4 regions of the Micromonospora sp. NPDC049230 genome follow, and region 3 is predicted to be linked to each of the others. Evidence: riboswitches for the same ligand, from Rfam matches in the RefSeq annotation. Region 3 holds a riboswitch; each other region holds the start of a gene.
The links. Region 3 has a riboswitch for cobalamin ahead of AB0A95_RS11435 (hypothetical protein). Riboswitches for the same ligand answer to the same signal wherever they lie in the genome.

Region 1: it holds a riboswitch for cobalamin, as region 3 does, so the genes downstream of both, AB0A95_RS33180 (ribonucleoside-diphosphate reductase subunit alpha) here and AB0A95_RS11435 (hypothetical protein) in region 3, are expected to answer to the same signal.
Region 2: it holds a riboswitch for cobalamin, as region 3 does, so the genes downstream of both, cobN (cobaltochelatase subunit CobN) here and AB0A95_RS11435 (hypothetical protein) in region 3, are expected to answer to the same signal.
Region 4: it holds a riboswitch for cobalamin, as region 3 does, so the genes downstream of both, bluB (5,6-dimethylbenzimidazole synthase) here and AB0A95_RS11435 (hypothetical protein) in region 3, are expected to answer to the same signal.

Annotation. Positions count from the first base shown of each region.
Region 1 covers NZ_JBEZCZ010000068.1:17,258-24,666, forward strand. The annotation lists gene eno (phosphopyruvate hydratase) at 1-687, opposite strand, end outside; gene AB0A95_RS33165 (MerR family transcriptional regulator) at 806-1,720, shown strand; gene AB0A95_RS33170 (GntR family transcriptional regulator) at 1,732-2,037, shown strand; gene AB0A95_RS33175 (ribonucleotide-diphosphate reductase subunit beta) at 2,207-3,202, opposite strand; gene AB0A95_RS33180 (ribonucleoside-diphosphate reductase subunit alpha) at 3,256-5,574, opposite strand; cobalamin riboswitch at 5,767-5,983, opposite strand; gene AB0A95_RS33185 (enolase C-terminal domain-like protein) at 6,533-7,409, shown strand, end outside.
Region 2 covers NZ_JBEZCZ010000008.1:143,381-150,789, forward strand. The annotation lists gene cobN (cobaltochelatase subunit CobN) at 1-3,035, opposite strand, end outside; cobalamin riboswitch at 3,297-3,426, opposite strand; gene AB0A95_RS10305 (hypothetical protein) at 3,627-3,902, opposite strand; gene AB0A95_RS10310 (DUF5919 domain-containing protein) at 4,325-4,951, shown strand; gene AB0A95_RS10315 (inositol monophosphatase family protein) at 4,948-5,778, shown strand; gene AB0A95_RS10320 (phosphotransferase) at 5,882-6,583, shown strand; gene AB0A95_RS10325 (hypothetical protein) at 6,715-7,050, opposite strand; gene AB0A95_RS10330 (RNA polymerase sigma factor) at 7,168-7,409, shown strand, end outside.
Region 3 covers NZ_JBEZCZ010000009.1:166,628-174,036, reverse strand. The annotation lists gene AB0A95_RS11445 (LPXTG cell wall anchor domain-containing protein) at 1-769, opposite strand, end outside; gene AB0A95_RS11440 (prenyltransferase/squalene oxidase repeat-containing protein) at 766-3,477, opposite strand; cobalamin riboswitch at 3,593-3,725, opposite strand; cobalamin riboswitch at 3,778-3,900, shown strand; gene AB0A95_RS11435 (hypothetical protein) at 4,046-5,437, shown strand; gene AB0A95_RS11430 (ABC transporter substrate-binding protein) at 5,674-7,263, shown strand; gene AB0A95_RS11425 (ABC transporter permease) at 7,233-7,409, shown strand, end outside.
Region 4 covers NZ_JBEZCZ010000020.1:3,697-11,105, forward strand. The annotation lists gene AB0A95_RS18210 (CHAT domain-containing protein) at 1-1,611, shown strand, start outside; gene AB0A95_RS18215 (hypothetical protein) at 1,601-1,981, shown strand; cobalamin riboswitch at 2,130-2,330, shown strand; gene bluB (5,6-dimethylbenzimidazole synthase) at 2,360-2,989, shown strand; gene AB0A95_RS18225 (hypothetical protein) at 3,402-3,713, shown strand; gene AB0A95_RS18230 (hypothetical protein) at 3,768-4,103, opposite strand; gene AB0A95_RS18235 (response regulator transcription factor) at 4,221-4,862, opposite strand; gene AB0A95_RS18240 (universal stress protein) at 5,425-6,291, shown strand; gene adhE (bifunctional acetaldehyde-CoA/alcohol dehydrogenase) at 6,650-7,409, shown strand, end outside.

The DNA of each region.
Region 1 (7,409 bases), on a different contig from region 3:
GGCGTCCTCGATGGCGCGCAGCACGAACCGCAGCGCCTCGTCGGCGTCGGTGAAGGTCGGTGCGAAGCCGCCCTCGTCACCGACGTTGGTGCTGTGCCCGGCCGCCGCGAGTGACGCCCTGAGCGTGTGGAAGACCTCCGCGCCCATCCGGACCGCCTCGGCGAACGTCCGCGCCCCGACCGGAGCGATCATGAACTCCTGGAAGTCGAGCGGGTTGTCGGCGTGTGCTCCGCCGTTGATGATGTTCATCATCGGCACCGGCAGCAGGCGGGCCCCGACGCCACCGACGTAGCGGTAGAGCGGCTGCCGGTGCGCCGACGCCGCCGCCTTGGCCGTCGCCAGGGACACCGCGAGGATCGCGTTGGCGCCCAGTCGACACTTGTCCTTCGAGCCGTCGAGAGCGATCATCGTCTCGTCGATCAGCGCCTGGTCCTCCGCGTCGAGCCCGAGCACCGCGTCGGCGATCGCACCGTTCACCGCGGCGACCGCCGTCGTGACGCCCCTGCCGTGAAAGCGCGTGAGGTCTCCGTCGCGCAGCTCGACCGCCTCGTTCGCCCCCGTCGACGCCCCGGACGGCACGGCCGCGCGCCCGGTCGAGCCGTCGGTGAGCACCACGTCGGCCTCCACTGTCGGGTTGCCCCGGCTGTCGAGGATCTGCCGACCGCGTACCCGGCTGATTGCCGTCATCACACACTCCCTGCTCACGACGTCTTTTCGCAGCCAGACTGGCAGGAAACGGCGGCCGTGACACCGCGACGATGGACACGTTGACCCGTACCCCAGGGTGCGGGTTTAGGGTCGCGGGATGCGGGTGGGTGAGCTGGCACGACGGACCGGGACCACGGTCCGGGCCCTGCGGTACTACGAGTCGGCCGGGCTGGTCGTGCCCCGGAGGCTGGGTAACGGCTACCGGGAGTACGACCCGATCGCGGTGCGGCTGGTGGCCCAGATCCGCGAGTTGATGGCGCTCGGCCTCACCGTGGAGGAGACCCGCCCGTTCGTCGAGTCGATCGCCGGTGGTGCCGACGAGGCCGACGTGTGCGCGGCGGCGGTGGCCACGTACCGCAGCACCATCACCGGCCTCCAGGAGCGGATCGGTCGGTTGACCGCCCAGCGGGAGGCCCTGGACGCCCGCCTCGACGCGGTCGCGACCCAGGTCGTGCCCGGCGGTGACACCGTCGGTGCCGACCCCGCCGCGCTGGTCGGGACGCGCCTGCCACAGCTGTCCTTCTACGGCACCGACGGCCGCCCGGTCGATCTCGGCGCGCTCGGCGCCGGGCGCACCGTCGTCTTCGTGTACCCCCTGACCGGGCGGCCGGGTGTCGACCTGCCCAACGGGCTGTTGGAGGTCCACGGCGCACGGGGCAGCACCGAGCAGGCCGCCTGGTTCCGCGACCACCACGCGGAACTCCGCGTGGCCGGCGCGGCCCGGGTGTACGGCCTGTCCGCGCAGTCGACCGGCTACCAGCGGGAACTCGCGCACCGGTTGCGGTTGCCCTACCCGCTGATCCCCGACCCGCGGCTGACCCTTGCCGACGCGCTGCGGCTGCCCACCCGCACCGCCGGCGACATGACGCTCTACGAGCGGTTGACCCTGATCATCGCCGACGGCGAGGTCGAACACGTCTTCCACCCGATTCCGGACCCGGCGTCGCACCCGCTGCACGTGATGCGGTGGCTCACCAAGCGACGCCAGGCCCCCGGATCGGTCGCCGCCTAGCAATTGGTCAGGTGCCCGAGTCCAGTGAGCATCACGCGTCCGCATCACGGCGAACAGTTCGTCTGCCCGACTCACCGGTTCATCGATCGGCACCGCGGCACCCTCCCGCGTTCACGACGTTGGCCCCACCTGAGCTTGCTCCGGGCGAGAAACAGCCGTCCACCCGCGAGCTGGCCGATCAGTACGGCGTGCACAACTCCGCCATCAGCCGGGTCATGGCGATCCTCAAAGACCGGGAGTTGGTCGATGGCCATCCAGGCAAGGGCGTCACGTCGCGGAAGCCCAGACCTGAGCGCGCCGCTTCCTTGATCGTTTGACGAAAAGTAGCGCAGCACCGTCACGTCCAGACGGAGTGGCGACAAGCCAACCCCACACGGCCTCGTCGATCATGGAGTTGTGGTGGGTGACAAAGTGCCCGCACAGCACCAAATCAGGCACCACAACTCCATGATCGACGAGACCGGAACGCGTGGGGCGACGCGGGCCCTAGAAGTCGTCGTCGAAGGCTACGGTGCCGGCCACCCCTACCTGGTACGCGGACACCCGCCGCTCGAAGAAGTTGGACAGCTCCTGCACGTCCTGCAACTCCATGAAGGCGAACGGGTTGCTCGACCCGTAGTGCGGGGCGAGGCCGAGCTGGGCGAGGCGGCGGTCCGCCACGTGCTGGAGGTACTCCCGCATGTCGGCCAACGTCAGACCGGGCACCCCCTGGCCCACCAGGTCCTCGGCGAACTGCACCTCACACTCGACGGCCTCGGTGAGCATCTGCCGGACCTGGTCGGCGAGATCGTCGTCGAACAGGTCGGGTTCCTCGGCGCGGGCGGTGTCGACGACGTCGAACGCGAACGCCATGTGCATGGACTCGTCGCGGAACACCCAGTTGGTGCCGGAGGCGAGGCCGTGCAGCAGACCGCGGGAGCGCAGGAAGTAGACGTACGCGAACGCGCCGTAGAAGAACAACCCCTCGATGCAGGCGGCGAAACAGATCAGGTTGAGCAGGAACGTCCGCCGGTCGTCGCGGGTCCGCAGCTCCCGCAGGTCGTTCAGCGAGTCGATCCAGCGGAAACAGAACTCGGCCTTGCGACGGATCGAGGGAATGTTCTCGATGGCCGCGAAGGCGGCGAACCGCTCGGTCTCGTCCGGCACGTACGTGTCGAGCAGGTTGAGGTAGAACTGGACGTGCACGGCCTCCTCGAACAACTGCCGGGACAGGTAGAGGCGACCCTCCGGGCTGTTGACGTGCTGGTAGAGGTTGAGCACCAGGTTGTTCGCGACGATGGTGTCACCGGTGGCGAAGAACGCCACCAGGCGGCTGACCAGGTGCCGCTCGGCCGGCGACAGCTTGTCCAGGTCGGCGAGGTCGGCGTGCAGGTCGACCTCTTCCACCGTCCAGGTGTTGCGGATCGCGTCGCGGAACCTGTCGAAGAAGTGCGGGTAGCGCATCGGGCGGAGGGTGAGGTCCATCCCGGGGTCGAGCAGCATGTGCGTGGTCCTCGTGTCGGTGGTGCTCGTGTCGGTGGTGGTGTCGGCGCGGGTCACTGGCAGGCCTCGCACGACTCGGGGTTCTCCAGCGAGCAGGCCAGCGCCTCCGCGTCGGCCGCCACCGGGGCGACGACCGCGACGGTGGCCTGCTGGATCCGCGTGGCGGGGCGCGAGCGCAGGTAGTACGTGGACTTCAGCCCGGCCTTCCAGGCGTACAGGTACATCGAGGAGAGCTTGCCGATCGTCGGCGCGGCAAGGAACAGGTTCAGCGACTGCGACTGGTCGATGAACGGGGCGCGGGCGGCGGCCAGGTCGATCAGCGCCCGCTGCGGCAGCTCCCACGCGGTGCGGAACAACTCCCGCACGCCGGCCGGCAACTCCGCGATCTCCTGCACCGACCCCTCGGCGCGCTTGATCGCCGACCGGATGCGGTCGGTCCACAGACCGCGGGCCTTCAACTCGCGGACCAGGGCGGTGTTGACCTGGAGGAACTCCCCCGACAGGGTCTCGCGCTTGAACAGGTTGGACACCTGCGGCTCGATGCACTCGTAGCACCCGGCGATCGAGGCGATGGTCGCGGTCGGGGCGACCGCCACCAGCAGCGAGTTGCGCAACCCGTCCGCCGCGACCCGTTCCCGCAGCGCCGCCCAGCGCGCGGTCTGCGTACCCTCGACACCCCAGAGGTCGGGTTGGAGCTGGCCCCGCGCGGCCCGGGTCTGCGCGTACGCCGGGTGCGCGCCGAAGCGACGCGCCAGGTCGGCGGAGGTCTCCAGCGCGGTCAGGTACAACTCCTCGCTGATCCGGGTGGACAACTCCCGCGCGGCCGTGGAGTCGAACGGCAGCCGCAACGCGAAGAAGACGTCCTGAAGGCCCATCAGCCCCAGCCCGACCGGCCGCCAGCGGGGGTTGCTCGCCGCCGCCTGCTCGGTCGGGTAGTAGTTGATGTCGATGACCCGGTCGAGGAAGGTCACCGCGGTACGGACCGTGGCGCGCAGCCGGTCCCAGTCGATGCCGCCGTCGGTGAGGTGCGCGGCGAGGTTCACCGAGCCGAGGTTGCACACGGCCGTCTCGGCGTCGCTGGACACCTCGATGATCTCCGTGCACAGGTTGGACAGGTGCACCACGTTGCCGTCCTCGGCGGTCTGGTTGCACAGCCGGTTCGCGGCGTCCTTGAACGTCATCCACCCGTTGCCGGTCTGGGCGAGGGTGCGCATCATCTTCCCGTACAGCTCCCGCGCCGGGACCTGCCGCACGTGGCGGCCCTGCGCCTCGGCCTGCCGGTACGCGGCGTCGAACCGCTCCCCCCACAGGTCGGGCAACTCGGGCACCTCGTGCGGGTCGAACAGCGACCACATCTCGTCGGCCTCGACCCGGCGCATGAACTCGTCCGGGACCCAGTTGGCCAGGTTGAGGTTGTGGGTGCGCCGGGCGTCCTCGCCGGTGTTGTCCCGCAGTTGCAGGAACTCCTCGACGTCCGGGTGCCACGGCTCCAGGTAGACGCAGGCCGCGCCCTTGCGCCGGCCGCCCTGGTTGACGGCGGCGACGCTCGCGTCCAGCGTGCGCAGCCACGGCACGATCCCGTTGGACTGCCCGTTGGTGCCGCGGATCAGCGCGCCCCGGGACCGAACCCGGGAGTACGCGATGCCGATGCCGCCGGCGAACTTGGACAGGTTGGCGACCTGGGCGTAGCGCTGGTAGATCGAGTCCAACTCGTCACGCGGCGAGTCGACCAGGTAGCAGGAGGACATCTGGGTGTGCCGGGTGCCGGAGTTGAACAACGTCGGTGAGCTGGGCAGATAGGCCAGGCTGGACATCAGTCGGTAGAAGTCGACCGCCTCGTCCGGCGTCTGGGACAGCCCGCAGGCCACCCGCAGCAGCCAGTACTGCGGGGTCTCCAGCACGAGCCGGCTGGTGGGGTGGCGCAGCAGGTACCTGTCGTAGACGGTGCGCAGGCCGAAGTACTCGAACCTCCGGTCGCCGTCGGTGTCGATGGCGTCGTCAAGCATCGCGGCGTGTGCGGCGACGAACGCGGCGGTGTCGTTCCCGATCAGGCCCTCGGCGTGACCGACCCGGATCGCCGCGCTGAACGAGGTGACGCCCTGCCGACGCACCTCCTTGTCGACGTAGCCGGCGAGCAGCCGGGCGGCGAGACGGGAGTACTGCGGTTCCTCACCGATCATCTCGGCGGCGGTCTGGATGGACAGCCGGTCCAGCTCGGCAGTCGTCGCGCCGTCGTACAGGCCGCTGATCGTGCGGGTGGCGACGCGCATCGGGTCGACGTCGGTCAGGTCGTCGGCCCACCGCTCGACGGCCCGGACGATCTTGTTGACGTCCACGGATTCGGTGCTGCCGTTGCGTTTGCGGACCTGCATCGGCGTCCGCCGCAGGACCGCGTCGCCGCTTGCCGGGACTACCTCGGTGACTGTCACCACTCACTCCTCGCGAGTTCGAGACCTGATGGTCTTCGGGTGCGTGGAGACAGACACCATCGGACGCCGCGCGGGCAGGCGCGGTCAGGTGGCGTCGGCCGTCCCACGCGGCCTCGGACCGCCGCCCACCCGGGTGCGGGTGTACGGCGCGCTGGCAGGTCTTCGGACTCGCGGGCACGACCGGGCTCGCCGGTCTCCTACTGGCCGTCGCTTCCCAGACCGATTGGTGGCCCAGTGCTCATGACGGCTGTCGTTCCCACTCACCGCTGCGGGACAGTCCCGGATTCACACCGGGTTCCCTCTTGCCTCGACCGCTCGGTTGAGCGGCCGAACCAGCTGCGTCGACACCATATATAGGGACGCTGCGGTTGTCACACCCCACATGTCGGTCCCGGGCGTGTCGGCACCGTGGCTGGTGATGGTCGTCACGGGCTTGCGCCGCCCGTGCCGAACCCGGCCGGCGCGGGCCGCGCGGACGTGACATCGAGCTAGGTGCCGACATGCGGAAAGGTGTGATGTATTAAGTCTTCAGACGTAAGGATCCCTATTTATTTCCGGCCGTCAATGTCAGAATCTGAAGTGGACATCCAACCTTCCGGGAGCGCCATCCACTCTTCGCGGGCACTATCCCAATCCTGCCGACCGCGCATCAACAGACCGGGAACGACACAGGCCGTCGCGCGGCGGGGTTTCTACCAGCGCCCGAATGTCGCCACGGCCGGCACCGAGGCCCCGAACCGGGTGCGGCGGCCGGGAAGACGGCGCGCTGACGCATTCGTATCACGACAAAAACATTGGATGTCTTGGATTCATGGGTGATCGACGTCGTTGACGTGTCGGATTAACCCTCCGTATACTCCCAGAGATCATCTGATCTTTAGCCTAGCCGGGCGAGGAGCGCATGCCGCAGATCACTGCCGTCACCATCGAGGACGTCCGCTTCCCCACCTCCCTGACCGCTGACGGCTCCGACGCCATGAACAAGGACGGCGACTACTCGGCGGCCTACGTCGTCCTGCACACCGACGGCGTCGACAGCACTGGCGCGCCACTCGCGGGCCACGGTCTGACCTTCACCATCGGTCGCGGCAACGACATCGTCGTCGCGGCGGCGGTCCATCAGGCACAGCGCCTCGTCGGCGTGGACGTCGCGACGATGGCGGCGGACATGGGCGCGGTCTACCGCCTGCTCACCTCCGACTCCCAACTGCGGTGGCTCGGCCCGGAGAAGGGCGTCGTCCACCTGTCGCTGGCCGCCGTGCTGAACGCGTCGTGGGACCTGGTCGCCCGGGTCGCCGACAAGCCGCTGTGGCGGCTGCTCGTCGACATGTCCCCCGAGCAACTCGTCGACATCGCGGACCTGCGCTACCTGTCCGACGCGTTGACCCGCGACGAGGCACTGGCCATCCTGCGCGCCAAGGAGAGCACCAAGGCCGCCCGTCTCGCCGAACTCGACCGGACCGGCTACCCCGCCTACACCACCTCGGCCGGCTGGCTCGGCTACGGCGACGACAAGCTGCGCCGGCTGTGCCAGGAGGCGGTCGACACCGGCTACGGCTACGTCAAGCTCAAGGTGGGCGCCAACCTCGACGACGACATCCGCCGCTGCGCCATCGCCCGGGAGATCCTCGGCCCGGACCGCAACCTGATGATCGACGCCAACCAGGTGTGGGACGTCGGTCAGGCCATCGAGTGGGTCAAGGCCCTGGCCCAGTTCGAGCCCCTGTGGATCGAGGAGCCGACCAGCCCCGACGACATCCTTGGCCACGCCGCCGTCC
Region 2 (7,409 bases), on a different contig from region 3:
AGGTCGGCGTCGCTGCGCCAGGTCCGGGCGTCGATCAGGGGTAGCAGGCCCGCGCCGTACGCCCCGGGCTTGGAGCCGAAGATCCGGGCGGTGGCCCGCCGCTCGTCGCCGTGTTCGGCGAGGTCGGCGGCGACGTGCGCCCGCAGGTAGTTCTCCGCCTCCGGCTCGTCCAGGGCGGCGACCTGCCGCACGGCGTCGTCGAGCAGCGCCACCACGTGTGGGAACGCGTCGCGGAAGAACCCGGAGATGCGCACTGTCACGTCCACGCGGGGTCGGCCCAGCTCGGCGGTCGGCACCACCTCGATGCCGGTGACCCGCCGGGACCGCTCGTCCCATACCGGCCGGCAGCCCAGCAGCGCCAGCACCTCGGCGATGTCGTCGCCCTGGGTGCGCATCGCGCTGGTGCCCCACACGGTCAACCCCACCGAGCGGGGGTACGCCCCGGTGTCGGCGAGGTGCCGGGCCAGCAGCGAGTCGGCGAGGGCCACCCCGACGTCCCAGGCGTTGCGGCTGGGAATGGCCTTCGGGTCGACGGAGTAGAAGTTGCGCCCGGTGGGCAGGACGTTGACCAGGCCCCGGGTGGGTGAGCCGGACGGGCCGGGCGGCACGAACCGGCCGTCGAGCGCGCCGAGGGTGTTCGTCAGCTCGTCGGTGGTCCGGCCGAGTCGGGGCACCAGTTCGGTGGCGGCGAAGTGCAGCACCGCGGCGACGTCCGGGATCGGTTGTCCGGTCACCTCGGTCACCACCGCGTCGACAGTGTCCACTGCCCAGTCCAGGGTCTCCATGCCGAGGACCAACCGTCGGGCCAGGGCCTCGATCAGGTCGATCGCGTCGGCGGCGGTGCCGGCCGGCCCGTCCACCACGTCGGTCAGCGCGGTGGGCAGCGCCAGTCGTTCGCCGGGTGCCGCGAGCAGCGCCTGCTCGTCGAGGGAGTACGCGACGGCGAGCGCCTGCCGCAGGCCGGGCAGGGCGCGGGCGCCGCCCCAGATCTGCGGGGCGCGCAGCACCGCGAGGACCAGGTTGACCCGTGGCTCACCGGTGGGCGCGTCGGCGAGGATGTGCAGCCCGTCGCGGATCTGCACGTCCTTGACCTCGCAGAGGTACCCGTCGAGGTGCAGCACGAAGTCGTCGAAGTCGTCCGCGTCGGGCATCGCCTCGGCGTGCAGGTCGTGGTGCAGCTCGGCGGCGCGTACGAGGTCCCAGATCTGCGCGCGCACGGTGGGCACCTTGGCCGGGTCGAGGGCCTGCACCGTCGCGTACTCGTCAAGCAGTTGCTCCAGTTTGGCCAGGTCGCCGTAGGTCTCGGCGCGGGCCATCGGCGGCACCAGGTGGTCGATGACCACGGCGTGCGCCCGCCGCTTGGCCTGGGTGCCCTCGCCGGGGTCGTTGACGATGAACGGGTAGACCAGCGGCAGGTCGGTGAGGACCGCGTCGGGCGCGCAGTCGGCGGCCAGGCCGAGGCCCTTGCCGGGCAGCCACTCGCACGTGCCGTGCTTGCCCAGGTGCACCACGGCGTCCGCGCCGAAGCCGCCGTCCGCGACGGGTGCGGCCAGCCAGCGGTACGCGGCCAGGTAGTGGTGACTCGGCGGGAGGTCCGGGTCGTGGTAGATGGCGATCGGGTTCTCCCCGAAGCCGCGCGGCGGTTGGATCAGCAGCACCACGTTGCCGAAGCGCAGCCCGGCGAGGACGATGTCGCCGGCCTCGGTGTACAGCTCGCCGGGCGGCTCACCCCAGTGTTCCCGCATCCGCTCGCGCAGCTCGGCCGGGATCTGGTCGAACCACCGCCGGTAGGTCGGCCCCGGTATCCGGGCCTCGGCGGCGGCCAGCTGCTCCGGGGTGAGCCACTCCACGTCGTGGCCTCCGGCGGCGATCAGCGCGTGGATCAGCGCGTCGCCGTCGTCGGGCGGTGGCGCGTCGCCCAGGTGGTAGCCGGCGTCGGCGAGCGCGGCGAAGAGCCGGACCGCCGAGACGGGGGTGTCCAGGCCGACGGCGTTGCCGACCCGGGAGTGCTTGGTGGGGTACGAGCTGAGCACCACGGCGACCCGCTTGTCGGCGTTGGGCACGTGGCGCAGCCGGGCGTGGCGCACCGCGATCCCGGCGACCCGGGCGGCCCGCTCGGGGTCGGCGGCGTAGACGGATAGGCCGTCGGCGTCGATCTGCTTGAACGAGAACGGCACTGTGACGATCCGACCGTCGAACTCGGGGATGGCCACCTGCATCGCCGCGTCCAACGGGGACAGCCCGGCGTCGCTGGCCTCCCACTGCGCCCGGGTGCTGGTCAGGCAGAGCGCCTGGATGACCGGCACGTCCAGGGCGGCCAGGGCGCCGACGTCCCAGGCGTCCTCGTCGCCACCTCCGGAGGCGTCGGCGGCGACCGCGCCGCCGGCGGCGAGCACTGTGACAAGCAGCGCGTCGCAGCGGGCGAACAGCCCGAGCGGGCCGGCGCCCGTGGTCAACCCGCGCAGCGAGCCGCAGAAGATCGGCAGCGGGTTGCCGCCGGCCTTGTGGACCGCGTCCGCGAGGACGTCGACGAAGTCGGTGTTGCCGGCGAGGGCGTGCGCGCGGTAGAAGACGATCCCCACTGTGGGACGGTCCGGGTCGGTCGGGTGCTCGCCGTGCACGCCGTACGCCGGGGTGGGTGTGGGCGGGGCGAACCCCTCGCCGGTGAGCAGCACCGTGTCGGAGAGGAACCGGGCCAGGTGCGCCAGGTTGTCCGGCCCGCCCTCGACCAGGTACGCCAGCGCCTGGGTGACGACCCCGGACGGCACCGTGGAGATGGCCATCAGCTCCGCGTCGGGCAGCGCCTCGCCGCCGAGCACGACCGTCGGCACCCCGGTGCCGAGCACCGCGGCGAGACCGTCCGGCCATGCCTGTCGACCGCCGAGCAGGCGTACGACGACCAGGGCGACCCCGTCGAGCAGGGCGGGCACCTCGTCGGCGGTGACCCGCGCGGGGTTGGCGAGCCGGTAGTCGGCGCCGCTGGCGCGGGCGGCCAGCAGGTCGGTGTCGGCGGTGGAGAGCAGCAGGATGCGCACGGCAGGCTCCGGAGAGTGACGCCCTGGCCGCTGCGGAGGCGACCTGGACGAAGCGGGTGGGGGCGGCGTCAGCCGGTACGACGGCGCGGCCGGACTCGCCGACGCGGACGCCGGGGCCGGTCAGCGCCGGGCAATCGACTCAGCAGTGCCGGAAGCCAGCGACCTGGAGCGCGATACGACGATAATCGTCGATGAATGAGACGCCGTGCGTCATCGGGTCCTCCTCGGGTGTCCACGCCCTGGGGTACGTCCCGACGGCCGAAGTATCCTGGCTTCCGGATCGACGCTCTCCCCCGGCCTTCCAACCGCAGACACACGGCCGTGACTCACGAGGGGGGATCGCTCCCCGGTGACAGTGGCGGGACCGCGTCGGAATCGCACCGACTTCCTTCACTGCCGTCAGGCCGCGAATGCTGCCACACCGCCGCGCCGCCGGTCAACGCGGACCCCGGCGCAGCCCGGCCACCTCAACCACATTGACCTGCGCAAATATCGGCGGATTGGCCGGCGTGGGAGGGAGCCACGTGCTTGCGCGACTCCCTGTGGAGCTGATGTCGTAGACGATTCAGCACCCGCGCGGTCAGCCCTCGGTTACTCGTGCTCGAAGCGGCGCGGCCGGCGGGTCAACGACAGCCAGCCGAGGAAACGGGCGTGCATCTTGGCAAGGTCGGGGCGACCGCCAAGACTGAACAGGTCGTGGATCGCCTCGTTCATGCAGGACGTCAGGTAGAGGGCCAGCGCCAGCGTGTGGCCATAGAACTCCGCGACGAGATCGAGTTGCGCGCGGGAGCACGGCCACGGGGCGGCGCAGGTGCGGCACAGCCAGGCGGGGCGCATCGGCAGGTGCGGACGGGAGCGAAGACTCACACCACGACCCTGCTCACCGCAACCGCAGCCATCCATCACACCGCGTGATCCCTCGGCGGATAACTTCCATCCATCCTCCGGATGTCGTCCCGGCACCGTCATCAGATCGCTGGATATGCTGACCCTCATCCCCGGTGTGGGAAGGGAGCCGCGCGTGAGCGTTCGAACGACTGGAGCGTTCACCGTTCCCGACCTGCTGTGGGATTCCTCCGACACGCTCGACGCCCTTGCCACCCGGAACATCGCTCAGGTGTTCCGTCTCGTCCAGAAAGCCACCCGCGCCAGCCAGACAAACGTCGGCATCGCCACCGGGCTCAGTCAGGCGCAGGTCAGCGAGATCACCAGCGGCGCCCGCCGGGTCAGCAGCAATCGACGTCCTCACCCGCATCTGCACCGGCCTGTCCATGCCCCGCCACGCACGCATGACGCTCCTGCTCGGCGAACGCGACCGAACCCCGACCGAACGAAACGTCAGTGGCCTGCGGGTCGCGAGGGCGGCGCGGGACCAGTGCGCCGATGTCACCGCGATCTATTCCAGCCGGTCAGATTTCGTGGCGGAGTTGCCGCCGCACGTCCTCTTCGAGGATGCCACGGACATCCGGGCGTCCGGCCTGTCGCTCAACCTCATCTGTCAGCAGTACGCCGACAACCGTCTTCTGAAGCTCCTCGCCGCCGGCACCCGCCTCCGTTGCCTTTTCCTCGATCCGGCCGGGGAGGCGATCAGGCGGCAGGAGCGTGAGGACGACTATCCGGACGGACACCTCAGCGCGCTCACCGAACTCAACATCCAGAATCTGGCCCGCCGCATTCGTGACAGGCTCCCCGCAGGTGCCCGAGACCACCTGTCCATCGGCGTCTACGACGAGTCAATTCGCGCCAACTTACTTCTGATCGATGACCAGCTCTGCGTCGTCCAGCACTACCTACCGCGGATGCGGGGCGTCGACTGTCCGACAATGGTCATCGAACGCGGCGCGGGTCCCTCCGGCCTCTACCCGATATTCGACGAGATGTTCACCTCACTCTGGGAGCGCAGCCGCCAGCTATGACCGACTACGCCCACCTCCTCCCCCTCGCGCAGGAGGCCGTCGACCTGGCGCACGACCTGATGCGGACGCTCCAGCCCGGTGCGCTGACCTTCAAGGGTGACCGCGACATGGCTTCCGAGGTGGACTACGCCATCGAGAGGGCGGTCCGCGAACATCTGGCAACCAAGGCGCCCGACATCGGTTTCCTCGGCGAGGAGTACGGGAGCAGCGGCGACACCAGCACACTGACCTGGGCACTCGATCCCGTCGATGGCACCGTCAACTTCGTCCACGGCTCACCCCTGTGCGCGATCTCCCTCGGCCTCCTGCACGGCGCAGACGCCGTCCTCGGCGTCATCGACCTGCCGTTCCTCGGCACCCGCTACCACGCCGCCAAGGGAGACGGTGCCTACGCCAGCAACCGCCGCATCCACGCCAGCCGGGTCACCGACCTCAAGGACGCCGTCGTCGCCATCGGCGACTACGCGGTCGGCGGCGACGCCAGCCGGAAGAACACCGGGCGACTTGCCATCACCGAGCAGCTCACCCGGCACGTCCAACGGATCCGCATGCACGGTTCTGCCGCAATTGACCTCGCCTGGTTGGCTCACGGCAAGATCGACGCGTTCATCATGCTCACCAACAAGCCCTGGGACACCGTCGCGGGTGTCGTGATCGCCCGAGAGGCTGGTGCCCTGGTCGTCGACCTCGACGGCGCTCCGCACAGCGTGCACGCTGCCGCCACGATCGGTGGCAACGACCTGCTCCTACCGTCCATCGTGACGCTCGTTCAACGATCAATCGCACCTCCGGAACCCGACCAGCAAGGGATGCCGTCGCCAACCTAGTCGCAACGTTTCCTCGTCGATTGGCGTCCGTGTCGAACTGCGCCATGATCCTGAGGTGAGCAGTGACGAGGAGCCGTTGGCGGGGAACGTCACGACCGGGGTGGTGCGGATCGGCGAGACAGTTCGTCGTCCGGTCGGGCCGTGGACCGACTCGGTCGACGCGGTGCTGGGGCACCTGTGGGCGGTGGGATTCACCGGCGCTCCTCGACCGCTGGGTCGCGATGGGCAGGGTCGGCAGGTGCTGGAGTACGTGTCTGGCGAGGTGGGCGCGGAAACCGGCACGTACGCGCCAGCGGAGCTGATCTCGATTGGTCGAATGCTGGCGGACCTGCATGAAGCGCTGGCCGAGTTCGTGCCGCCGCCCGACGCGGTGTGGAACCGACTGATTCCGCCCGATCGGGAGGAAATGATCTATCACAACGACGTGGCCCCGTGGAACCTGGTCAGGTCGGACCGAGGCTGGGTGCTGATCGACTGGGATGCAGCCGCGCCGAGTTCGCGGTTGTGGGACATCGCCTACGCCACGCAGAGCATGGCCGGCTTGCGGGCAGACCGTCCCGTCACGGAGTCCGCCGCCAGGCTGCGGGCATTCGTCGACGGCTACGGCCTTGAACCGGCCGCACGACCGGCACTCGCGGGAATGCTGGGCCGTCGGGCCAGAGCCATGTACGACCTGCTACGCGAGGGAGCCCGGCAACAGCGCCAACCGTGGGCCCGAATCTGGCATGAAGACGGCCCGTACTGGAAGGCTACGGCCGAGTATCTCGACGCCCATCGCGAGGCGTGGAACACCGCGCTACGGTGATCGTCGGTCAGCGCGACGCCTTGTCCGGTGTCGCGCGAAGCCAGTCCAGCATCTCGACCGATCAGCCTCCATGATCGGCCCCGACGTCGGGATCACCGGGCGGCCCCGTCATCATCCGCGGATGTCAAGCCTCAGCGGGCGTGACGTTCGGGGTGGGCCCGGTTCCACACCCGCATCCGTTCCGGGTAGCCGGTGCGGCCCGCCTCGTACAGCGGCACGTTGTGCTTGCGGGCGATGGACCCGGCCGCGCGGGGCGTGCCGGTGCGGCGACGGATCCACTCGCCGTCGTGGGCGATCGCCACCACCGTGGTGTCCGTCGCGGTGGTCTCCGGCTCCAGGTAGAACTCCACCCCGCGTCGACTCGTGACGAACGCCTCCAGCGCGGCGAGATCGTCCCGGGTCGCCTCCCGGTCCAGCTTCGTCGGGGTCGCCTCGGCACCCCGTGACCGGCGACTGAACCAGCTCATGCCAACCCCTTTCCTCGACGCCCCCAGTGCAGCACCGATTCCTGGCAATACGCTGCACGCCGGATGGGAGACAGCTGACCCGACGGGGGCTGGAACCCGTCGAGCGTGGGCGGTGTCATGAGTGTGATCCGAACGGAGGTTCCCCTGGACGACGACGCGCTCGTCACCCGCGCCCGCTCCGGTGACCTGGAGGCGTACGACCTCCTGGTCGCCCGGCACACCGCGTCCGCGTACCGGACGGCGGTGCTGCTCGGCGCGGGCTCGGACTCCGAGGACGTCATCCAGGAGGCGTTTGTGAAGGCGTACCGCAAGCTGTCCCGCTATCGGGGCGAGTCGTCCTTCCGGTCGTGGCTGCTCGC
Region 3 (7,409 bases):
CCGGCTCCGGGGTTGTCGCCCCGGTGGCCGTGGGAGGCGGCGTACCACTCAGCGGGACCGAGGCCGGTGCTCCGGCGGGCGGGAGGCCGGGCGGAGGGTTGCCGGCTCCGGGATTGCCCGACACCGGCGGGTTGCCCGCGCCCGGATTGCCCGCGCCCGGCGGGTTCCCGCCGCCGGGCTGAGCCGGGGTGGGCGCGGCGGGGGCCGGAGCGGTGGTGGTCGCGCCGACCGGCGTGCTGTTGCGGGCTCGGACGCTGTCCGGACTGAACCGCGGTCGCCCCTCGGTGCCGCCGATGTCGGTCGCCCCGAAGATCCACAGGTCGACGCTGCCGGGCCTGGGTTTGTAGCTCATCGCGCCGAGCTGGCTGTAGACCCAGCTGTTCTGCCCGACGTCGGCGTGCCAGTACGACCAGTACGCGCTGGCCGGCGGGGTGAGCGCGCACCTCTCGTCCGCCGCGGTGGGGTACTGGGTGCCACCCTGGTGGCCCGCGTAGCCGATCCGGCAGATGAACGCGGGCCCGTCGTGCTGTGTGCCGGTGGTGCGCCAACCGCCCTGGTTGAGCAGTTGGTAGCCGGTGGTCGGGGTGCTGCCGCAGGACCGCAGGAGCGGCCCGCCCCACCTGCTGAAGTCGACAGCGAGGATGACCCCGGACGAGGTGGTGCACTGCCCGGTCGGCAGCGGGTCGGCCAGTGCCGGCGCGGGTGTGCCGGCCACTGCGGCGACGATGGTCAGGGCCGCGATGGACCGGGCCCAGCTGCGGGCCGTCATGATCCATCGCCAGCGCCGGCCACCGCGCGCCGACGGGCCGAGATCCGCAGCAGGACGCCCGCGACGACGAGCACGAGTGCCAGCAGGGTGATCGTGACGATCGACCAGCCGGTGCGGGGCAGGTTGCCCGACGAGTGCCCGCCGGTGCCGGCCGACGGCCCGGTCACAGTGGGGGCTGCCGACGGGGCCGACGACTGGCTCGCGGTCGATGTCGGGGTCGGGGTCGCGCTCGGCGTCGGGGTGCCGGACGGGTCCGGGCCCGGTAGGTCGTGCACGTCCCGGGTCAGGGCGGCGAACGAGATGCCGGTGGCACCTCCGACGACCTGGGTGGAGGCGCGCACGTCCGAGCCGGCCTGTCCACCGGCGGCGACGGTGAACCCGCCGTCGTCGTTCTGCTGACCGGCCAGGAACGTCAGTGCCCGGTCGACCTGTCGGGCGTAGGTGTCGCCACGCAGGCTGAGGCCCTGGACGGCGAGCGCCGTGGAGTTGGTGGAGTCGCCGGCCGCGCCGGGGAAACCGCCGTGCTCCTTCTGTGTCGAGGCGATCCAGGCCAGGGCCCTGTCGACGGCGGTGACCGCCGCCGGGTCGTCGGTCAGCGGGGCCAGGGCCATCGCTGCCATCGCGGTGCTGTCGACGTCCTTGTCGGCGTCGGCCGCCGGAATGAGGCTGGGGAACGACCCGTCGGCGCGCTGGAGACCCTTGAGGAAGTCGATCGGCTTGCCGGCGGCCTCGCCCTGTCCGGCGCGGAGCTGCGCGATGATGCCGAGCGACTGCCCGAAGACCGAGGTGGCGTACCGGTAGTTGCCGGCCCCGGCGCAGCCGGACTGCACGTCGAGCTTGGGGCAGGTCACGTCCTTCAGCGCGGCGATCAGGTCGTGTCCACCGAAGGACCGTGGGTCGTAGCCGGTGACCTGGGCGAGCAGCGCCATCTTGCCGATCGCGCCGCCGACGGCGGAGTCGGTGCCGACGCCGAGCCACATGTCGACGGTGAACCCGCTGTCGCCGACCGCACCGCCGCCGCGCAGGAACTCGACGATCGCCCGCAGCTTGGTGTCGTCCCCGCCGGTGGCGGCGAGGGCGTACGCGCCGTCGATGCTCAACCCGAACTCGGGGAAGCCGGGGAACGACTCGTAGTACCTGCCGTCGATCAGATTGGTCGGCGCGACGAGGTAGGACACCCCCTTGACCAGGTCGGGTCGCGGACCGGCCGGCGGCGGCGAGTCGCCCAGGGTGGCCAGGTTCCTGCCGGCCAGCGCGGGCGCGGCCGCGACTGTGGCGTCCAACTCCGCGTCCGGGTTGCTCGGGTCGCGGCTGAGCCCACCGCCGGTGACGATCCGACCGACCAGGAAACCGGTGGCGGTGGCGGCCCTGTCGGCCACGCCCAGCGCGGCGAGGGCCTGTGCGGCGTACCCGGTGAAGTAGGTGTCGGTGAACCCGGCGCCGGTGTAGGGCTGGTAACCCCCGTCGGTGTCCTGCGCACCGGTCAGAAACGCCTTGGCCGAGCCCAGCGCCGCGTCCTGACCACCGAGCCGGTGCAGCGCCAGGACGGCCAGCGTCGTGGCGGCGAGGTCCGGATCGCAGAACTCGCCGGGGGCGAGCCACCGGTCGCCGAAGGCCCCGGTGGCGCACTGCTGCGCGGTGAGTCGGGTGACGGTGGCGGCGGGCGGGGTGACGCCGGCCCGCTTGAGCGCGAGCAGCGCGCTCGCCTGGGCCATCGGCCCGGGCGCTCCGGCGAAGTCACCGGCCGCGGCACAGCCGGCGTCGGCGTCGGTCGCGGTGCAGACCCGGTCGGTGAGTGTCGTGATCAGGTCCCGTCCGCCGAAGGCGCGGGGATCACCGCCGGTGCTCGTCGCCAGGAGTGCGAGGTTGGCGACGTTGGCGGTGTGGGGTGCGGCGGACTCGCCGTTCGGGAAGATCGCCGCGTCGACGTGCGTCCGGAGGTAGTCGACGATCTTCGTGCGGGTGCCGTCCTGCCCGCCGGTCGCGGCCAGGGCGGTGGCGACGGCGATCGTCCGGGAATAGTCGACCCACCCGTAGTCGACGTGGTCACCGTCGGTGAGCTGCTCCACCAGGTAGCTTCCGACGGCCTCGACCTGGCCTTCGGTCGGCCGCGCCGGGTCGGTCGGCCCGGCCGTCGTGGTCGGACTGGGAGTTGGCGTCGGGGCGGGCGTCGAGCCGCTCGCGCGCACCGACGCGGGGGTGAAGCTCGGCGCCCCGGTCGTGCCGCCGATGTCGGTGCCGCCGAAGACCCATGCCTCGACCTCACCAGGGCCCGGCCGCTGGGACATCGCGCCGAGCGGGCTGTACGTCCACTGGTCCTGCCCGGCCGGGGCGATCCAGTAGGACCAGTAGGCCGTCGCCGGCGGGGTCAACTGGCACGCCTCGTCGGCGGGCGCCGGGCGTTCGGCACCGGCGTCGAAGGCGGGTGAGCCGATCCGGCAGATGAACCCGGGCCCGTCGTGGACGGTGCCGGTCGTGGTGAAACCCGCCTCGTGCAGCAGGTCCAGACCGGTGGTCGGGGTGGCGTCGCAGCCCCGCAGCAGCGGCCCGCTCCACGCCCCGAAGTCGACAGCGACGATCGCACCCTGGGTCGGGGTGCAGGAGTCCAGCGGATCGGCGATCGCCGCACGGGTCGGCACCACGAGCGCCGCCGCGCCCAGCGTCACCGCGGCGACCAACGCCAACCAGGCGGTGGGAACACGCGACATGCGACTGACCAGTGGGGACATGACGACTCTCTCGGGGGTAGCGGCGCAGGCGCGGACGCGGACCCCGAGGACAACGGTCCCGGAAACCTGGCTCCGCGCCGTGTACCTCGACGGCGCTGCGGTGCACTATCCAGCCAGGTAATCCGACTCGTCCCGAAAAACGGGACCTACGGCTGCGGGCCAGCGCCGGACTTTGACCGGCTTCCCCTGACTGCTGGATCGCGGCCATCGGACCACAGTCGCGACCGCGCCGTCAACGTGAGCCTGTGTCACGTACCTAACAGCGCGCGGTAGGAGCTTCGTCCCATACGGTGACCGCGTCATCGCGTGGGGGAACCCGGTGGAAATCCGGGGCTGACGCGCAACGGTGAGGACGGTCCGCCGTCCCGAGCCCGACTACCCGCGTGGTGACGCAGCACCTGCGGTTTCCGTCCCACGCGCCCTGCGGCCGGCCCGCCCCGCCCCGCCGGCTTCCCTGCCGGGCTCTGGGTCGAGGCAGTCGTGCCCCGTACCCCCAAGGAGTCCGATGTCCTCGCGCCTTTCCTCCGGCAGTCGCCGGAGACCTCTCGTGTCAGTCCCCGCCGCCACGCTGATCGCCACCGTCGTCGCGGTCACCACCGGCGCCGCGCCGGCGGCCGCGACCTCGACGCCCGCGCAGATCGCCACCGCCAGGACCAACGGCGTCTCCTACCTGCGGACACTGCAGGCGGCCGACGGCAGCTACGCCAGCGGTGGGCTGTCGAACGAGTGGGCGTTCAGCGCCTTCGCCCCCGCCGGTGTGGCGGCCGTCGACGTCTACCCGTCCGGCGACACGACGAAGAACGCCCGCACCGTCTACCGCAACCAGCTCTCGGCCGCGTCCTGGCCGAGCGCCTCGCCCGTCGTCACCGACTACGAGCGCGGCGTCCTGAACGCCTACGCGGCCGGCATCGACCCCGCCCGGGTCTCCCCCACCCGTAACCTCATCGCCGACACCATCGCCTACTGGCAGACCGGCTCGCCCGGCTACTACGGCCCGCCGGCCAACGTCAACGGCACCATCTTCGCCACCCTCGCCCTGGCCGGAGCGAAGACCCAGACCGGTGCCGCCCGCGTGCCGCAGGCACTGCTCGACCTGTCGGTCACCCGGATCCGCAACAACCAGCACAACGACGGCGGCTGGACCTTCAGCCAGGCCGAGGGGAACGCGACAGCACTCGCCTCGCCCGGCGACATCGACATGACCGGTGCGGCCATGGCCGCGCTCTGCGCCGCCGGGGTTCCCCACACCGACACCGACATCGTCCAGGCGAAGAACTTCCTCAAGGGCAAGCTCGTCAACGCCTCGGGTGCCTTCACCTCGATGTTCGGCGTCAACACCGACTCCAACGCGTGGGCCGTCTCCGGGCTCAACGCCTGCGGTATCCCCAGCCAGGGCACCGACTTCACCACCACCGCCGGCAAGACCCCGATCGACTTCCTGCGGGCGCAGCAGCTGACCGGTGGCGGGTTCAAGTACCTGACCACCAACACCACCCCGTCGGCGTACGCCTCCATCGACGCGGTGCGTGCCCTGGCCGGCGCGGGCTACACCGCCGCTCCCCCAATCCCCGTCACCTCCGGCGCCCCCACCTGGGTCGCGGCGAGCGGATTCACCCCGGGCACCGCGACGCGGCTCGCCGTGATCATCGACAACGGCAGCGGCAGCATCCAGCCGTGCGCGGTCACGCTGACGCCGACCGCCGCCACCACCACCCTCGGCGCGGTGTTGGACGCCGCCATCGGGTCGGCCGTCCCCAGTGGCTGCGTCACCGCACTCAACCCGACCAGCGGCACCGGCACCATCACGTCGATCAACGGCCTGGCCAACGGTGGCTCCGCCACCTGGAAGGTGTCCCGGGACGGCGGCACCCCGGCCACCGCGACCCGCGGCACGACAGTGACCGTCGGCGACACCATCCACCTGCGCTACGGCGTCTGACCGCCGTTCGGGTACGGACGTGGCCAGCGGCGGCTTACCGGCCGCCGCTGGCCACCCATCCGGGGGTTGGCCGGGTGACGGTGACCGTGTCGACGACGTGGACAAGCGGTGCTCATCAGCATGACGCGCAACGTTGGTAATTGCCAAAGATGTGCAACTGTGCCACCGTGATGATCAACGGTTGCGGCGCTGCGCCCACCCGACCAACGACTCCTTCCCACACCACAGGAGCCCGGATGCGTCCGACCCTCCGACGCCTCGTGGCGTCGACCGCGGCGGCGGGCATGCTCGTCCTCGCCGGCTGCTCGGCCCCGGCCACCCCCGACGGCTCCACCGGCGGCGCGACGCTCGTCGTCGCCACCTCCGACGAGCCGGACGCGTTGAATCCGGTGCTCAACTACGGCGTCGACGGCGCCGCGCTGATCTTCGACGGCCTCGTCAGCCGGGACGACGACAACCGCCTCGTCGCCGGTCTGGCCACGGCGTTGCCGGAGCTGTCACCCGACGGGCGCACCGTGACCGCGAAACTCCGCGACGGCGTGCGGTTCCACGACGGCACCACGCTGACCGCCCAGGACGTCGTCTTCACGTACCAGGCCGTCCTGGACCCGACCGTCGACTCGACGCTCCGCTCCGACCTGGACATGGTGGAGTCGGTGACCGCGCCCGACGCCGCCACTGTCGTGTTCCGGCTGCGCTACCCGTACGCGCCGTTCCTCCAGCGGCTCACCCTCGGCATCGTGCCGGCCAAGCTGCTCGGCGGGCAGGACATCAACACCGCCGGGTTCAACCGCAAGCCGGTCGGGACCGGGCCGTACCGGGTCGAGTCCTGGACGCCCGGTGACCGCCTGGTGCTGACGGCCAACGAGCGCTACTTCGGTGGCCGGCCGAAGAACGACAGGGTGGTGGTCGCGTTCGTCGCCGACGACAACGTCCGCGCCCAGCGGATGCGGGCCGGCGAGTTCGACGCCGCCGAGCTGCCGCCGAAGCTCGCCTCCGGTTTCGACGCCGACGCCGCGTACCAGGTGCAGCGGGTGCCGACCGCCGACTACCGCGGCGTGATGCTGCCGACGGGCAACCCGGTCCTCGCCGACCCGGCGGTCCGCCGGGCGCTCCACCTGGCCGTCGACCGGGCCGCGATGGTGTCCGGGCTCCTCGGTGGCGCCGGCGAACCGGCGTTCGGCCCGATCCCCCCGACCTCCGAGTTCGCCGATCCCTCGATCGTCGGCAGGCCCACCGCCGACCCGACGGCGGCCGGAGCGCTGCTCGACGCGGCCGGCTGGGCCCCGGGTCCCGGCGGGGTACGCGTCAAGGACGGCCGGCCGGCCCGGTTCACGCTGATGTACCCGGCGAGCGACACGCTGCGCAAGGACCTGGCCCTCGCCGTCACCGCCGACGCGAAGAAGATCGGCATCCAGGTGACCCCGGCCGGGCTCACCTGGGACGCCATCGACCCGCGAATGAAGTCCGACGCTCTGCTGATGGGCTACGGCACGCCGTTCGACCCGGACTTCGTCTCGTACAAGCTGTTCGGCTCGCGGTTCGCCGGGCAGGGTTACTTCAACCCCGGCTCGTACCGCTCCGAGGTGACCGACCGGGCGCTCCAGCAGGGCCGCGACCAGATCGACCCGGCCCTGCGCAAGGCCGCGTACGCGCAGTTCCAGAAGCAGCTCGCCGCCGACGTGCCGTGGCTGTTCCTCACCTACCTGCGGCACACCTACGTGCTGAAGTCCTCGGTGCGGGGCGTGGCTCCCCGGGTCGAGGCACACGAGCACGGGGTGGCGAACAGCCTCTGGTGGAACATCGACACCTGGACCCGGTCGTGACCCGCTCCGGCCGCCTGGCCGGTGCCGGCGCGGTGGTCCGGCGTCGGCTTCTCGTCGCCGTGCCGGTGCTCGCCGCGACAAGCATCGGGATGTTCGCCCTCGGCGCGGCGTCGCCGGTCGACCCCGCGAAGCAGTACGCGGGCGCT
Region 4 (7,409 bases), on a different contig from region 3:
GCCCTGCTCGCCGCGATGGTGCGGACCGCCGGCCAGCTCGACGCCACCGGGTGGCCGGGCCCGGCGCTGACCACCCGCATCGAAGCCGGCCTGCTGGCCGCCGCCTCGGGTCGTGTCGACCGGGCCGTGGCCCTGCTCGACCTGGCCGCCCAGGCCCGCCGTCGCGGCACCGCCCCCCGCCGCGCCCAGGGTTGGTACGCCTTGGCCCGGTCGCGCCGGCTCACCGGGGACGATTCCGGTGCGGCCCGGGCCCTGCGCCGGGGGCTGGCCGTCCTCGACCGGCACCGCACGTCGCTCGGTGCCACGGAGTTACGGGCGCACAGCGGGACGTACGGGCAGGAGTTGGCCGCCGAGGGCCTCGACATTGCGGTCCGCGCCGGCTCCCCGGCCCGGACCCTGGCCTGGACCGAACGCTGGCGGGCCAACACCCTGCGGATGCGGCCGGCGCTGCCCCCCGACGACCCGGACCTGTTCGCGGCGCTCACCGAACTCCGGCTCGTCAGTAGCCTGCTGGAGGACACCGTGCTGGCTGGCCGGCCGGCCCACGCACTGCGCAGCCGGCAGGCCCGGCTGGAACGGCGCATCCAGGACCTGGCCCGCCGGGTGCCCGGCGGAAGCGGCGTGGTGACCCCGCCCGGCGTGGGCATGCTCGCCGGGCGGCTCGGCTCCCGCGTGCTGGTCGAACTGGTCGCCCACGGCGACCGGCTCCGGGCGGTGCTGGTCCGCGACGGCCGGGCCAGCCTGCACGACCTCGGCCCGCTCGCCGAGGCGGTGCACCTGGTCCGGTGGCACCGGTTCGCCCTGCGCCGGCTGGTCACCACCGGCGACACGCCCACCGCGCGGGCCGGGGCCGGGCACGCCGCCGCCACCCTGGACCGCCAGCTCTTCGATCCGTTGCGGCGGCACCTCGGCGACCGCCCCCTGGTGATCGTGCCGGTCGGGGCCCTGCACGCCGTGCCGTGGTCGGGGTTGCCGACCTGTGCCGGACGTCCCGTGACGGTTGCCCCGTCGGCCACCGCCTGGCTCAGTGCGGACGGGCGGCAACCATCGGCCGGGCCCTCGGTCCTGGCCTGCGGGCCGCGCCTGCCGGCCGGCCGGGTCGAGGTACGCCGACTCGCGCAGGTGCTGCCTGGGGCCACCCTGCTCACCGGTGCGGACGCCACCGCCGACGCGTTGACCGCGGCGCTGGACGGGGCCGGCCTAGTCCACATCGCCGCCCACGGCACCTTCCGCGCCGACAACCCCCAGTTCTCCACCCTCGAGCTGGCCGACGGCCCGCTGTTCGCGTACGAGTGGGAACGGGTCTCCCGGCCGCCCGGCTGCGTGGTGCTCTCCGCCTGCGACTCGGGACTGACCGCGGTGCGTCCCGGCGACGAGGTCATGGGCTTCACCGCCGTGCTGCTCGCCCTGGGCGCACGGTGCCTGATCGCCACCGTGCTGCCGGTGCCGGCCGACCCCACCACCGGGCTCATGCTGGACCTGCACCGACGGATGCGGGCCGGCATCCGCCCCGCCCAGGCTCTCGCCGACGCCCAGCAGGCCTTCGCCAGCGCCGGCGACGGCACCGCCGGGGCCACGGCGGCGGCGTTCGTCTGCCTCGGTGCCGGTTGACGCCGCGCCGATCAGCCGCATCGGCCCGCAGGCCTGTGCGGCTGTTACGCGGAACGTGCTCGAGATCGCCATCCGAATCGCCGCCATGTCGGTAACGCCACCCGCTGGTAGGCACGGCGCACTGGAGGTGCTTTGGCTGCAAGGCAACACCTCCCAGGCTGTCGACGTCTTCGGTGACGGCGAGCCGTTTTCCCTAGCCGTCGGGCCAGCGACGGCTGCCGTCGGCGACCTCGTTCTCGGCCGGAGACTGAACGGGCGTGCCGGGGCGGTGCTCATCGGCGTCGGCCAGAGCCCACTCGCCCCGATGGCCACGGTGGCGCGGCCCGGGCTCTGCGGCTACCGGGGTGCTGATCGGATCGTCACTGTCTAATCCCACCTGATGCTTGACGGATCCGTCCCAGGTGTTGCTTGACGGTTGGTCTAGGTTCTGTTGCTGACCTTGCGGGGCCGCCGCCACGCAAGATGCCGAAATCATGGCGAGGTTCGTCCCATGTTCGTCGGGACCGTTATGGTGTGCGGTGGCACGAACGTTGCGAGGTGCCCTGCGCGAGTGGGGAGAATCGGGAAGCCGGTGTGAGTCCGGCACGGGCCCGCCGCGGTGACCGGGGAGCTGCCACCCACGCGTACCAGGCGCAGCCACTGACCCTGCGGGGTTGGGAAGGCGGGTGACCAGCGTAGATCCGGGAGTCCGAAGACCGGCCTCGCGCCATCGCCCCCGCCAGGGGCACGAGCGCAGCGGGAGCCTGCCTTGTACACCGGACTCTACGAGACCATCCACCGGCGCCGGGACGTACGTGCCCAGTTCACCGGGGCGCCGATCCCCGACGAGACGTTGAACCGGGTCCTCACGGCGGCGCACGCCGCGCCGAGCGTCGGCCTCTCCCAGCCCTGGGACTTCATCCTGGTCCGCGATCCCGAGCTGCGGCAGGAGTTCCACAAGCACGTACAGCGGGAACGGGACGCCTTCGCGGCCACTCTCGACGGTGCGGCGGCGGAACGCTTCAACCGGATCAAGATCGATGGCGTACGCGAGTCGACGTTGTCGGTCGTGACCACGTACGACCCGCAGCGGGGTGGACCGGCCGTGCTCGGCCGTCACGCGATCGCCGACGCCGGCCTCTACTCGGTCTGCCTGGCAATCCAGAACCTGTGGCTGGCCGCGACCGCCGAGCAACTCGGGGTCGGTTGGGTCTCGTTCTACCGGGAGCCGTTCCTGCGCGACCTGCTCGGCATCCCGGCCACCGTCCGCCCGGTGGCGTGGCTCTGCCTCGGCCCGGTCACCCATCTGGAGCAGACGCCGGACCTGGAGCGGCACGGCTGGCGCCAGCGACGCCCGGTGTCATCGGTGATCCACCACGATCGTTGGACGACGGAGTGACCGAGTGGTTGTGGCGGCGCTCCCGCGCCAGCCACCCCGCGTGTAGCTCGGCGATGCCGCTGGCAGCCGCTCCGTCCCGCATCCATAGTGGTTGGCCGCTCGGCGGATGGGATACGCGGTCCGGACGGGCGACACTGGCGAGATGTCAGCGAGGGGACACCGACCGTGATCGCACCGTCGATCGCCGTGGAGGGCCCGGCCTGGGGTGAGCCGGGGCTGACGGCGCGTGCCGGCCGATACCCGTTGGCCGTGGAGGCACCGGTCATGGCGGGCGTCGACATCCTCGTCCCCGGCGTCTCCACGCTGAGCCACTACGCCCGCCTACTACGCCCTCTACTGGGCGCTGGCCGCCCACGCGGAGGCCACCGGCCTGGACGAACAGCGGTGCCGGTGGCTAATCCGGCGGACCGAGGTGGCGCTCGCGGTGATCTCCCGGGCCGCCGGCACGGACGTTCCGGATCCGGCGCCGGCGCACGGCGTGGACGCCCTGGCCCGGCTCGCTCCGGAGCCGGGCCGCGAGTTCAGCGTCGCCGACCGTGAGGGCCAAGCGGCCATGCTCCGCCACCGGGTTAGCGTGCCGTCAACGGACGCCGATAACGCCAAATTCGGCGCGATTGGGGCCTCGGGGGCGATTCGAAACAGCTACCAGAACGGTGATGGCCGCAGCCGCCTGACGCAGCGGCGCTCCGAGAGCCCACCCCAGCAATCGATGAGCGCGCCGTAGAGCCCGCAACCGATCAGGGCCCGCAGCACGTGCGGCTGGTCCGGCCGGCCCTTCTTAGCGGCGTTCGAACAGGTCTCGCACCTCACCGCCCACGCGAGTGACAGTCGGGTGGATGGCCTCGCCCAGAAGCCGCCCGACGTCGCGGATGTCCTGGCGGACGGCGTCGTCGCGGAACGCGTTACCGGCGGCTTCGAAGGCCTCGTTCATGACCGCTCGCAGTCGATCCAGCGCTGCCTCGGTCTGTCCGTCGTCGCTGGCCTGCTCGACATGCATCTTCAGCTTGAGGGCCAGCGCCTCGGCCCGGTTTGCTACTTCCCGCCACTGTGCCGATGACTCGCTCAGGCCCAGGCCGAGCAGCCGATCACGTCTGTCCTCTTCGTACGTCGGCATCATTCGAGTCTGCGCTCGACGCCGCCGGACAGTCAGGGTCGGACGGCCCTCTACGCTGTCTGCGACACCGCGGCGGTCGGCGACTGACACCACCACCATCTTCGGCTGCCCTCCGAGTCAGTGTGGACGCTCGCCGAGCAGCTTGGTGGCCAGCACCGCTGCCTGGGTGCGGCGTTCCAGACCGAGTTTGGCGAGCAGGCTGGACACGTAGTTCTTGACGGTCTTCTCGGCGAGGAACATCCGGCCAGCGATCTCCCGGTTGGTCAGGCCCTCGGCCACGTACTGCAGGATCCGGCGTTCCTGGTCGGTCAGACCGGCGAGCTCGCGCGGCTGCTCGACGCCGTTGCGAATGCGCTCCAGGACTCGCTGGGTGACCGCGGGGTCGAGCAGTGACTGCCCGGCCGCCACCCGGCGTACCGCGTCGACCAGGTCGGTGCCCTTGATCTGCTTGAGCACGTATCCTGCGGCGCCAGCCATGATCGCCGCGAACAACGCCTCGTCGTCCTCGTACGACGTCAGGATCAGCCCTTTGATCGTCGAATCGACAGCCCGCACGTCGCGACACACGTCGATGCCGTTGCCGTCCGGCAGCCGGGCGTCGAGCACCGCGACATCGGGCCGCAGCGCCGGGATCCGCCGGGTCGCCTCCTGCGCCAGACCGGACTCGCCGACCACCTGGATGTCACCGGCCGCCTGCAACAGGTCAACCAGGCCGCGACGGACGACCTCGTGATCGTCGAGCAGAAAGACACGGATCATGCGTCCTTCCTACCCTGCCGTGCGGCTTGACACCAGCGGCGGCACCCCTTCAGGCGGAGAGCGAGGCCACGTTCCGGCACCGGCCGGGGCCTGTCGGGCCACGGAGAGCGGCCGTTCGGCACAGCCGGAAGCGACACACGCTGCCCAGGTGGGTGAGCGAGAAGCGCGTCCGCGACGGGCTGCTCGGTTCCGATGGCGCCAGTTCCCGCCAGGCCGGTTGGTCCTGCACCAGCTAGGCCGGCGAGGGCCGGAAGACCTGCGGTGACGGGACCTCACGCTCTACCCCGCGGGCGTGGGCAATCCGAGGATCGAAGCAGGACGTGAGAGGAGCCCGCCATGGGGGCGGGCCACGGAGATCATCGCCGAACCCGACAGCACGGCATGCGGCCGGACGCTCGAGGTCGCCGCGAACGCGGCACTGGTGGTGCTCAGCAACCGCAGGCACGGCACGGGTTCGCCAGCCTGTGGCTGGGCGCGGTGAGCCAGCGGATCGCCACCCACGCACCTGCCCCGCGCTGCGCGGGTTGAGCGCGGCCGGCCGTACCGAGAAGGGAGTCACGTCATGACCACCAAGAGGATCATCGTTGGTTACGACCGGTCGACCGAGGCTAGCGCCGCCGTATCCTGGGCGTTGGACGAAGCCGCCCGCACCGGCGCCCCGGTTGAATTCTTCTACGCCTGGGACTGGCCGACCTGGGCGCCCGCGGCGTCGATGATCCCAGCGCCGGCCGTCTGGCCAGACGGCGAAATGGAGCGTTCCCTCCGCGGCGGCCTCGATGAGGCGGTGAGCGCAGCGAAGCTGAGCCACCCTGGCGTCCGCACCACGATCTCCATCGTGCACGCACCCGCCGCGCTGACGCTGATCGACCGGTCCGCCGAGGCGAGCGCCATCGTGCTGGGCAGCCGTGGCCACCACGCGATCGCCGCGCTGGGGTCGCTGACCGTGGCGGTCAGCGCCCACGCCCACTGCCCGGTCGTCGTGGTACGCGGCGCGCCTGCGCCGGCTGCCCCCGTGGTCGTCGGTGTGGACGACTCCGACTGCGCCCGGCTCGCGCTGGAGTTCGCCATCGCGCAGGCCGCCGGGCGCGACGTCCCGCTGCGGGTCATCCGCGGCGGCACCTTCGCCGCCGGCCTGGTCGAGGAACGCCCGAGCGTGGCGGAGCAGATCATCCAGCAGCAGAGCGACGCCGTCCGCGAGCTACTGAACGAATGGCACCAGAAGTACCCGGACGTGCAGGCAACCGCGACATACCTGGCCGAACACCCGGCCGACGCGCTCACCGAGGCGTCCGCCGGAGCGCAACTGGTCGTGGTCGGCAGCCGCGGGCGCGGCGCTCTCCGCGGAATGCTGCTGGGCTCGGTCAGCCAGCACCTGCTGCACCGGTCGCCGTGCACGGTGGCGGTGGTCCGGGAAATCTCGCAGGCCTGAACCCTGGCCGTGAACGCTGGACCGCCTCGGCCGGCCGGGGCGGTCCAGCCGTCTCCAGCGGTCCAGCCCGTTGCAGCAAGGGCCACCAGCGCGTCGGCGTCACCGACGCCGCTGACCGCGACCGCCGACAGGCCGACGTTGCCCAGGTCCGACCCAGCGGCGCGGCAAGAGTTGCGGCCGATACGGCAGGGACCGTTGACGATGGATGCGACAACCCATGGTGTCCTCCGGAGCCGGCCGTCGTGATCGAGCCGCCCGACGCGGGCCACTGGTCCCGTCCTCGCAGGTCCATCGGCCGTGCCGCTACCGATCGACGGAGACCTACGTTCGAGAGGACGGACCGACGGAGGGCAGAAGCATGATCGTGACCTTGGTTGAGAACGCTCTCAAGGCGTTGGCCGACTACGACTCCTACGACCAGGAACAGGTCGACGAGATCGTGAAGAAGGCGTCGGTGGCCGCGCTCAGCCGGCACGCCGAACTCGCGATGCTGGCGGTCGAGGAGACTGGCCGCGGCGTGTTCGAGGACAAGGCGGTGAAGAACATCTTCGCCTGCGAGCATGTCACCAACCACATGGCCGACATCCGTACCGTCGGGGTGATCGCCCAGGACGACATCGTGGGGATCACCCAGATCGCCGAGCCGGTCGGGGTGGTGGCCGCGGTGACACCGGTGACCAACCCGACCTCGACCACCATCTTCAAGGCTCTGCTGGCCCTCAAGACCCGCAATCCGGTGATCTTCGCCTTCCACCCGGCGGCGCAACGCTGTAGCCAGGAGGCCGCCCGCACGGTCCGTGACGCCGCCGTCGCCGCCGGCGCGCCGGAGCACTGCGTCCAGTGGATCGAGGAGCCGTCGGTGGCCGCGACGAACGAGTTGATGCAGCATCCCGGTGTCTCGGTGGTCCTGGCGACCGGCGGCAACGCTATGGTCCGAGCTGCCTATTCCACCGGCAAACCGGCGCTCGGCGTCGGCGCCGGCAACGTCCCGGCGTACCTTGAGGCCTCGGCCGACGTGGCCCGCGCGGTCAACGACGTGGTGCTGTCCAAGTCGTTCGACAACGGCATGATCTGCGCCTCCGAGCAGGCCGTCATCATCGACGACGCGATCCGGCCCG